Regions from separate parts of the Bradyrhizobium septentrionale genome, predicted to be linked through region 3. Evidence: predicted binding sites of a transcription regulator. Region 3 holds the regulator's gene; each other region holds the start of a gene.
What was found. Region 3 encodes PhoB, which activates phosphate uptake and scavenging genes when phosphate is short. Its sites were predicted from a motif close to TGTCATNNANCTGTCAT; they were not measured.
Positions count from the first base shown of each region.

Region 1: ppk2 (polyphosphate kinase 2) is a predicted target of PhoB. The motif match lies at 1,969-1,985, and genes of this name have one in related genera.
Region 2: HAP48_RS31040 (inorganic phosphate transporter) is a predicted target of PhoB. The motif match lies at 1,769-1,785, and genes of this name have one in related genera.

Region 1 covers NZ_CP088285.1:5,905,368-5,908,643, forward strand. Annotated here, with positions in the region: gene HAP48_RS29970 (transporter substrate-binding domain-containing protein) at 1-624, opposite strand, end outside; gene ppk2 (polyphosphate kinase 2) at 941-1,804, opposite strand; gene HAP48_RS29980 (fumarylacetoacetate hydrolase family protein) at 2,046-3,218, shown strand.
Region 2 covers NZ_CP088285.1:6,148,710-6,151,985, reverse strand. Annotated here, with positions in the region: gene HAP48_RS31045 (UdgX family uracil-DNA binding protein) at 1-1,377, shown strand, start outside; gene HAP48_RS31040 (inorganic phosphate transporter) at 1,830-3,276, shown strand, end outside.
Region 3 covers NZ_CP088285.1:2,089,342-2,092,617, reverse strand. Annotated here, with positions in the region: gene pstB (phosphate ABC transporter ATP-binding protein PstB) at 1-628, shown strand, start outside; gene phoU (phosphate signaling complex protein PhoU) at 730-1,446, shown strand; gene phoB (phosphate regulon transcriptional regulator PhoB) at 1,576-2,286, shown strand; gene HAP48_RS11825 (IS110 family RNA-guided transposase) at 2,607-3,276, shown strand, end outside.

The DNA.
Region 1 (3,276 bases), 3.8 Mb from region 3:
GCGGCCCGAGGACATTTCCAGCATCACCTCGTCGCGCGACTTCAGCGACTTGATGGTGGCGTTCGGCGCAAAGCGCCGCGCCACCGCCTCGTTGGCCGAGCCGACGTCGACCGCGATCTTGACCTCCGGCTTGTTGATGTCGGCCCAGGTCTTAGCATCTGAAGCCTTGGCCTCCAGCCCCTTCTTCAGCATCGCGCCGAACGGATGCGGGAACACCAGATTGGTGAAATCGACCACCAGCGCGCGCTGCGGCGTCGGGTTGAGCGCGAAGCCGAGATCGATCTTGTTGGCCTGCAAATCGAGAATTGAATTGCCATAGGTCGATTCGACATATTCCAGCTTGACGTCGAGCAGCTTTGCCAGATCGTTGGCCATCTCGATCGAGAAGCCGGACCAGGTGCCGGAGGCGAGATCCTTGTTGAAATAGGGCAGTTCGCCCGGCAGCACGGCGATCCGCAGCACCTTGTTGGCGCGGATACGATCCAGCGTGTTGTCGGCAGGCGTCTGCGCCGCGGCCGGGGTTGCCAACGCGGCCACCAGCGCGGCGCCGCTGCCGATCCCGAGCGCATAGCGCAGCGCGTCACGGCGATCTTCGGAAATTGTGATGTCGTCGGATTGAGTCAAGCGGGCCTCCCTGCACCAGATCGGGGAAGCCTAGCGTCGGGATTTGGCCGCAGCAATAGTGCGGGCCTCCGCCAATAGTAGGCGCAGTTGCCCAAGTGCTGGCCTTCTTACCTCGCCCCGCTTGCGGGGAGAGGTCGGATTGCATTTGGAATCAACTGGACTCTCCGCACCGTCATGGCCGGCCTTGTCCCGGCCATCCACGTCTTTTCTCGCGCGGAAACGAAGACGTGGATGCCCGGGACAAGCCCGGGCATGACGAGTTTGTGGGGACGTTGAGCGCTTGCCGCAAGCGGGAGCGCGCAGATCGCACCCCGGATCAATACCTTCCCGGCACGTACATCTCCGGCGGGATCGGGCCGCGGTGATAGTCGGGGTTGCGCACCCGGGGCGGCAGCACGACCGGTTGGTGCTGCACAGCCTGATACGGCATCTGGCTCAGCAGATGCGAGATGCAGTTGAGCCGGGCGCGCTTCTTGTCGACGGCGTCGACGATCCACCACGGCGAGTCCTGCAGATGGGTGCGCTCCAGCATCGTCTCCTTGGCCTTGGTGTACTGCTCCCAGCGGGTTCGCGCCTCGACGTCCATCGGGCTCAGCTTCCACTGCTTCAGCGGGTCATGGATCCGCATCGAGAAACGGAACGCCTGTTCCTCGTCGGTGATCGAGAACCAGTATTTCAACAGGATGGTGCCGGAGCGGATCAGCATGCGCTCGAATTCCGGCACCGACTTGAAGAATTCCTCGTACTGCTCGTCGGTGCAGAACCCCATCACCTTCTCGACGCCGGCGCGGTTGTACCAGCTGCGGTCGAACAGCACCATTTCGCCGCCGGCCGGCAGATGCGACACGTAGCGCTGAAAATACCATTGCGTGCGTTCGCGCTCGTTCGGCGCCGGCAGCGCCGCGACGCGGCAGATGCGGGGGTTGAGCCGCTGGGTGATGCGCTTGATGACGCCGCCCTTGCCGGCGGAATCGCGCCCCTCGAACAGCACCACCACCTTCTTCTTCTCGTGCTGCACCCAGTCCTGCAGCTTCACCAACTCGCCCTGCAGCCGTAGCAATTCGCGGAAATAGAGTTTGCGATCGATCGACGGATGTCCAGCGGACCCGTCATGGTCGAGCTTGTCGAGCCTGACGTCGTCGAGCTCGAGCTCAAGTTCCTCATCGAAGCTGTCGGCCATCTCCTGGTGGATGCGGGCGCGCAAGGCTTCGTCACGGAAGGCTTCGTCGCGCAAGGCTTCATCTCGGGAGGCTTCGTCGGTGAGGTGGGGGGCGGTCATGCAGGTCCGTCTTTCAGTGTGTTAGATGGATCGACGGGAGCATTGACGGGCGATGTTACCCCTCTATGACAATGGCATGACCGCTGTTTCACGCAGTCGGCGGGACTGTGCTAACAAGCGCCAACAACAATGGGAGACGCCGATGATTTCGCTCACGCTAAAAGACGTCCTGCCGGAGGACGCGACCGCCGGCACGCTGGTCGGACGGGTCTGGTTGCCGCAGGCCGGCGGCCCGGCCGTGGTCGCGGTGCGGGCGGACGGCGTGTTCGACGTCACGGCGCGGTTCCCGACCGTGAGCGCGCTGTGCGAGGAGAGCGATCCCGCAGCGGCGTTGCGCGCGACCAAAGGCGAGCGGCTCGGCGATTTCGACGCGATCCTCGCCAACACGCCGCCGGACCGCCGCGACGGCACAAAGCCGCATCTGCTCGCGCCGGTCGATCTGCAGGTGCTGAAGGCCGCCGGGGTCACGTTCGCGATCTCGATGCTGGAGCGCGTGATCGAGGAGCGGGCGCGCGGCAATCCATCCTCTGCGGAAGCGATCCGCACCGAGGTGGTGTGGCTGGTCGGTGACGATCTTTCCAAGCTGAAGCCGGGCTCCGAGCAGGCGATGAAGCTGAAGCAGGTCTTGATCGATCAGAACGCCTGGAGCCAGTATTTGGAGGTCGGCATCGGCCCGGACGCGGAAGTGTTCACCAAGGCGCCGACGCTGTCCTCGGTCGGTACCGGCATGGATGCCGGGCTGCATCCGAAGTCGACCTGGAACAATCCGGAGCCGGAGGTCGTGCTCATTGTTTCCGGCGCCGGCAAGATCGTCGGCGCCGCGCTCGGCAACGACGTCAATCTGCGCGACTTCGAGGGCCGCTCGGCGTTGCTATTGTCGAAGGCCAAGGACAACAACGCATCGTGCGCGATCGGCCCGCTGCTCCGCCTGTTCGACCAGACCTTCTCGCTCGACGACGTCAGGAAGATGGATGTCGGCCTGACCGTGAAGGGCGCGGACGGTTTCGTGCTCGAAGGCCATTCCTCGATCTCAAAGATCAGCCGCGACCCGACCGATCTGGTCGCCCAGACCATCGGCCCCGTGCACCAATATCCCGACGGCTTTGCGCTGTTCCTCGGCACGATGTTCGCGCCGGTCAAGGACCGCGACGCCAAGGGTGAGGGCTTCACCCACAAGCGCGACGACATCGTCACCATTGCCGCGCCCCAGCTCGGCAAGCTCGTCAACCGCATGCGCAGCAGCGACGAATGCGAGCCCTGGAGCTTCGGCGTCGGTGCGCTGATGAAGAATTTGGCGCAGCGCAAGGTGCTGTGAGGGCGCGGGCAGAGCGTAGGGGGTAGCCGACCACGTCCGCCGTAGCTCAACGAGCGAA
Region 2 (3,276 bases), 4.1 Mb from region 3:
TCGGATGTCACCTGGACGGTACGTAGCGACGACGAACTGTTGTCGGCATCCTGCGTGAATGAATTGCCTGATACGCCGCAGGCGCAGTTCAACGTCACAGCCAAATTCATCGAGCTGGCAAGGACCGCGATCCTGCATCGCAATGACGAGCGCTTCGCCCTGCTCTATCGCCTGCTGTGGCGACTGCGCAGCCATCACGATCTGCTCAGCGCGACCGATGATCCTGACGTCGCCGAGGCCCACGCGATGGCGCGCGCGGTCTATCGCGATATCGACAGGATGCACGCGCATCTGCGCTTCCGCGAGATCGGCCGCGAGCAGAAGGCACATTACGTCGCCTGGTTCGAGCCGGAGCATCGCATCGTCGAGCATGCCGCGCCGTTCTTCGCCGGCCGCTTCGCCGACATGCCGTGGTCGATCCTGACCCCCGACGCCTGCGCACATTGGGACGGGCACGCGATCTCGATCACGCCGGGCGTTGCCAAATCCGAGGTGCCGAGCGAGGACCGGCTCGAGGAGGCCTGGCGGCGTCATGACAACGGCCGCTTCAATCCGGCGCGGCTGAAAGTGATGGAGATGCCGCAAGCCTATTGGAGGAACCTGCCCGAGGACTCGATCATTAAACCTCTGATCGAAGACGCCATGCGCATGACCAGCGGCCCCTTCATCGCACGCAAGGCCGCCGAGCCGCAGCAGCGGCAGGATACGCCGATGCCCCGCAAGCAAGCTCGCGACATGCATACCCAGGACAAGCAAACTCACGACAAGCACACTCGTGACGCGATCGCGGCCTTGCGCGACGAGGCCGCCGCTTGCCGCGCCTGCCCGCTGTGGAAGGACGCGACGCAAACCGTGTTCGGCGAAGGGCCGCAAGGCGCGACGCTGATGCTGGTGGGCGAACAGCCCGGCGACAAGGAAGATCTCGCCGGCCATCCCTTCGTCGGTCCCGCCGGGCAGATGCTCGATCGCGCGCTCGAGGAAGCCGGCATCGCGCGCGCCAAGGTCTACATCACCAATGCGGTGAAACACTTCAAGTTCGTGCCGCGCGGCAAGATCCGCCTGCACCAGAAGCCGGGCACGCCGGAGATCCGCGCCTGCCGGCAGTGGTATGAGCGCGAGCTCGCCGCCATCAAGCCGGAGCTCGTGGTGGTGCTCGGCGCCACGGCCGCGCAGAGCGTGCTCGGCAAGATCACGCCGATCAACAGGAACCGCGGCCGTCTGATCGACCATGACGGAACCAGGGTGCTGGTCACCGTGCACCCGTCCTATCTGTTGCGGCTGCCCGACGAGAAAGCCAAGGCGCTGGAATATCAGCGCTTTATCGACGATCTGAAAATCGCGGCAGGTCAGCTGCGCAATTCAGCCCACGCGGCTTGAGTTCCGGGGGAACTGCAGGATCACACTTCAACGTGAAATTGTTCAAAACGCTGATAAATCCCTACAACCTTGAATTGATCCGTGATAGCCTCACGTGTCTACGGGCATCGGGCGTCATGTTCACGCCATGACGTACCCTGAGGCGGGCGCGCTGCGCGATTTGCTAGCCCCGATCGTGCGGCGCGCCACCTCATCCTCACTCCCGAAACAGCCGTCCTGGACCGACGATGCGCACGAATGATCGTGCGATATCCACCACCCGCGCCAGTCCCGTCGTGTCCGTATTCGCGGGACTGTTCGAACGATTTCAAGGAGAAGCACGAAGATTCTGCGCATGAAGCATGGCGCGGATTCAAGCACCTGCTTGCGCTGCGCAAAACAACGTTGAGCTTGTCATCTAACCTTCAACTCCATCAGTCAAAAATGGGCCTCAAACTACGAGGGGCGTCAGAATGACCGATATTACACTCAATTCATCGCTGGCCGATGGAGCGCCGATACAGCCGGCGTCGCGGCCCAATCTCGACAAGGGCTTTAACCCGCTCACGATGATCATCTTCTTCGGCATCCTTGCCGCGGGACTTTTGTACGTTGCCTACAGCATCTATTCGGACGTTGACGCCACCGGCACCAAGGTCACCTCCTACCTGCCCTACATGCTGCTGCTGGTCGCGCTGTTGATCGCGCTCGGCTTCGAGTTCGTGAACGGCTTCCACGACACCGCCAACGCGGTGGCCACCGTGATCTACACCCACTCGCTGCCGGCGGAAGCTGCGGTGATGTGGTCCGGCCTGTTCAACTTCCTCGGCGTCTTGACCTCGACGGGCGCGGTGGCGTTCGGCATCGTCTCGCTGCTGCCGGTGGAATTGATCCTGCAGGTTGGCTCCAGCGCCGGCTTTGCCATGGTGTTCGCGCTGTTGATCGCCGCGATCCTGTGGAATCTCGGCACCTGGTATTTCGGCCTGCCCGCCTCCTCCTCGCACACGCTGATCGGCTCAATCATCGGCGTCGGCGTCGCCAACGCGCTGTTGCGCGGCCGTGACGGCACCTCGGGCGTGGACTGGGGCAAGGCCACCGAGATCGGCTACGCGCTTCTGCTGTCGCCGCTGGTCGGCTTTATCTGCGCCGCCGGGCTGCTGCTGCTGCTGAAGGTGATCGTCAGGAACCCGGCGCTCTACGCCGCGCCGGAAGGCAACAAGGCGCCGCCGCTCTGGATCCGCGGCCTGCTGATCCTGACCTGCACCGGCGTCAGCTTCGCCCACGGCTCGAACGACGGCCAGAAGGGCATGGGCCTGATCATGCTGATCCTGATCGGCACCGTGCCGACCGCCTACGCGCTGAACCGCGCGCTGCCGGAGAGCCAGGTGGCCCAGTTCCAGAAGACCTCGGAGGCAGCCTCCAAGGTGGTCGCGGCCAAGGGCGCCGGCCACAGCATCATCGGCGATCCCCGCCCGGCGGTGACCCAATACGTCTCGTCGCACCACATCAGCGAAGGCACCTATCCCTCGCTGTCGGTGCTGGTGAAGGACGTCGGCGACCAGGTGCAGAAGTACGGTTCGCTGAACAAGGTGCCGGCGGAAGTCGTCGGCAACACCCGTAACGACATGTACCTGACCTCGGAGGCGATCCGCTTCCTGATGAAGGACAAGGAAAACGACCTCAGCAAGGAAGAGGTCGCGACCCTGAACGCCTACAAGGCCTCGCTCGACAGCGCCACCAAATTCATCCCAACCTGGGTGAAGGTTGCGGTCGCGATCGCGCTCGGCCTCGGCACCATGATCGGCTGGAAGCGCATCGTCGTCACGGTCGGCGAGAAGATCGGCAAGACCCATCTCACCTACGCACAGGGTGCATCGGCCGAACTCGTTGCCGCCGCCACCATCGGCGCCGCCGACATGT
Region 3 (3,276 bases):
GTCGACCCTGCTGCGTATCTTCAACCGGATGTACGATCTCTATCCGGGCCAGCGCGCGGTCGGTCAGCTGATGCTGGACCAGACCAACATTCTCGATCCCAAGCTCGACCTCAATCTGCTGCGTGCGCGGGTCGGCATGGTGTTCCAGAAGCCGACGCCGTTCCCGATGACGATCTACGAGAACATCGCCTTCGGCATCCGCCTCTACGAGAAGATCTCGAAGTCCGAGATGGACGACCGGGTCGAGAAGGCGCTGCGCGGCGGCGCGCTGTGGAACGAGGTCAAGGACAAGCTGAACGCTTCCGGCCTGTCGCTCTCCGGAGGCCAGCAGCAGCGGCTGTGCATCGCGCGCACCGTGGCGGTGCGTCCCGAGGTGATCCTGTTCGACGAGCCGTGCTCGGCGCTCGACCCGATCTCGACCGCCAAGGTCGAGGAGCTGATCCAGGAGCTCTCCGAGGACTACACGATCGCGATCGTCACCCACAACATGCAGCAGGCGGCGCGCGTCTCCGACAAGACCGCCTTCATGTATCTCGGCGAGCTGATCGAGTTCGACGACACCAACAAGATCTTCACCTCGCCGAGCGATCGACGCACCCAGGACTACATCACCGGCCGGTTCGGCTAGCGCATGATCCGGAAAAGTGGGCACCGGTTTTCCGATTGGATCATGCGAAACTGAGGACACGAAATCATGATCCCCGGGATCATGATTGAGGGAGACAAGCGATGGCTTCTGAACATACCGCCAAGGCATTCGACAGCGACCTGCAGGAGTTGACCCGCCTGGTCGCCGAGATGGGCGGCCTCGTCGAGCGCATGATCACCGAGTCGGTCGACGCGCTGATCCGGCGCGACGTCGCGCTCGGCAAGCGCGTGGTCGCCGCCGACATCGAGATCGACAATCTGCAGCGCGTCATCGAAGAGCGCGCGGTGCTGACGATCGCCCGCCGCCAGCCGATGGCGATCGACCTGCGCGAGATCGTCAGCGCGATGCGGGTCGCCACCGACCTCGAGCGGATCGGTGACCTCGCCAAGAACATGGGCAAGCGCGTCGCGGCGCTGGAGAGCGATTTCCAGCCGCTGAAGCTGATCCGCGGCCTCGAGCACATGACCGACCTCGTGCTGTCGCAGGTCAAGTCGGTGCTTGACGCCTATGCCGCGCACGATCTGCCGGCGGCGATGAACGTCTGGAAGGGCGACGAGGAGGTCGATGCGATCTGCACCTCGCTGTTCCGCGAGCTCTTGACCTACATGATGGAAGATCCGCGCAACATCTCGTTCTGCATCCATCTGATGTTCTGCGCCAAGAACATCGAGCGGATCGGCGACCACGCCACCAATATCGCTGAGACCGTGTTCTATATGATCGAGGGCCAGCAGATCACCGACAAGCGTCCGAAGGGCGATATGACCAATTTCGCCACCACGGTGCCGGGTAACTAGGGCATGATCCGCATCGGCGGAACCGGATTGTCGTCGCGACAAACCGTTTCCACGGGGAATATGCTCAGGGGTTGAGTGTTTCGGTTTGCGTTTGGGCAACGGATCACCACAGAGAAAGAACTTAGACCGATGAGCGCACGCATTCTGGTAGTCGAAGACGAGGAAGCGCTGACGACACTGTTGCGCTACAACCTCGATGCGGAAGGCTACGATGTCGAAACGGTGGGACGCGGCGACGACGCCGACACCAGGCTGAAGGAGCGCATCCCCGACCTCGTTGTGCTCGACTGGATGCTGCCGGGCCTGTCCGGCATCGAGCTGTGCCGCCGCCTGCGGGCGCGGCCGGAGACCAAGCAGCTTCCGATCATCATGCTGACCGCGCGCGGCGAGGAGAGTGAGCGCGTGCGCGGGCTTGCCACCGGCGCCGACGACTACATCGTCAAGCCGTTCTCGGTGCCCGAGCTGCTGGCGCGGGTGAAGGGCCTGCTGCGCCGTGCGAGCCCGGAGCGGCTTGCCACCGTGCTGACCTATGGCGACATCGAGCTCGACCGCGAGAAGCGCCGCGTGGCGCGCTCGGGCCGCCCGATCGATCTCGGGCCGACCGAATATCGCCTGCTCGAATTCTTCCTCGAACATCCCGGCCGGGTGTTCAGCCGCGAGCAGCTGCTCGACAGCGTCTGGGGCCGCGACATCTATATCGATGAGCGCACCGTCGACGTGCATATCGGCCGCCTGCGCAAGCTGCTCAATCCGGGCCGCGAGCAGGATCCGATCCGCACCGTGCGCGGCGCCGGCTACGCGCTCGACGACCGCTTCGCGAAGGCCGAGCCGCAGCCGTAGCCGCGGAGCCGCAAATAAACTACAGCGTCGTCCCGGCGAAAGCCGGGACCCATAACCACGAATCTTGATTGTTGGAACGCGCTGGGGGCCGCAGCCCGGCCTGACCACCTGCGCCGGTGGTTATGATGGGTCCCGGCCTGCGGCGGGACGACACCGGTGATGCAGACGTAGATGGGGTAACGGGCCGGCCGCCCGCTCGCTACGGCGCGCTTTGGAAGCGCGCTCGCGAGCGGCCTGTTGGTTGGAAGGCGGTCGTCCCTCAAACTGATGGTGTCAACGGAGTCGGGCAAGCCCGCTCCAAGCATCATTAAGGGACGACCATGTACCACTATGCAGGAATCGACGTGTCTTTGGAATGCTCGAGCGTCTGCCTTGTCGATGGGACGGGTAAGATTTTGCGCGAGGCGAAGGTTGCGAGCGAGCCGGAGGCCTTGATCGGCTGGTTCCGGTCGCTGGGGTTGGTGCTGGAACGGATCGGGCTGGAGGCTGGTCCGCTGTCGCAATGGCTCTACGCAGCGATGCGGGATGCGGGCCTGGCAGTCGAACTGTTGGAGACGCGGCACGTCCGCGATGCCTTCAAGGCGATGCCGGTGAAGTCGGACCGCAACGATGCCCGCGGGATCGCGCAACTGATGCGGCTGGGCTGGTTCCGGCCGGTGCACTGCAAGTCGATCGAAGCGCAGGAGACGCGGGCGGTTCTGACGGCACGCAAGCTGCTGCAGTCGAAGCTGCGCGACATCGAGAACAGCCTGCGCGGCGTGCTCCGCGGCTTCGGTCTGAAGGTCGGCCCGACCACCGAGCGCACGTTCGCCGAACGCATCCGGGAGCTCGTAGCGGGCCATCCTGGACTTGAGGTGGTGGCCCAGGCACTGCTCGAAGCCCACGCCGTGCTGCGGCGCGAGTTCAATGGCCTGGATAAGCACACCCAAAGGCTCGCCAGGTCGCACCCGCAGGCGAAGCTCTTGATGACGACACCGTCCGTCGGCCCGA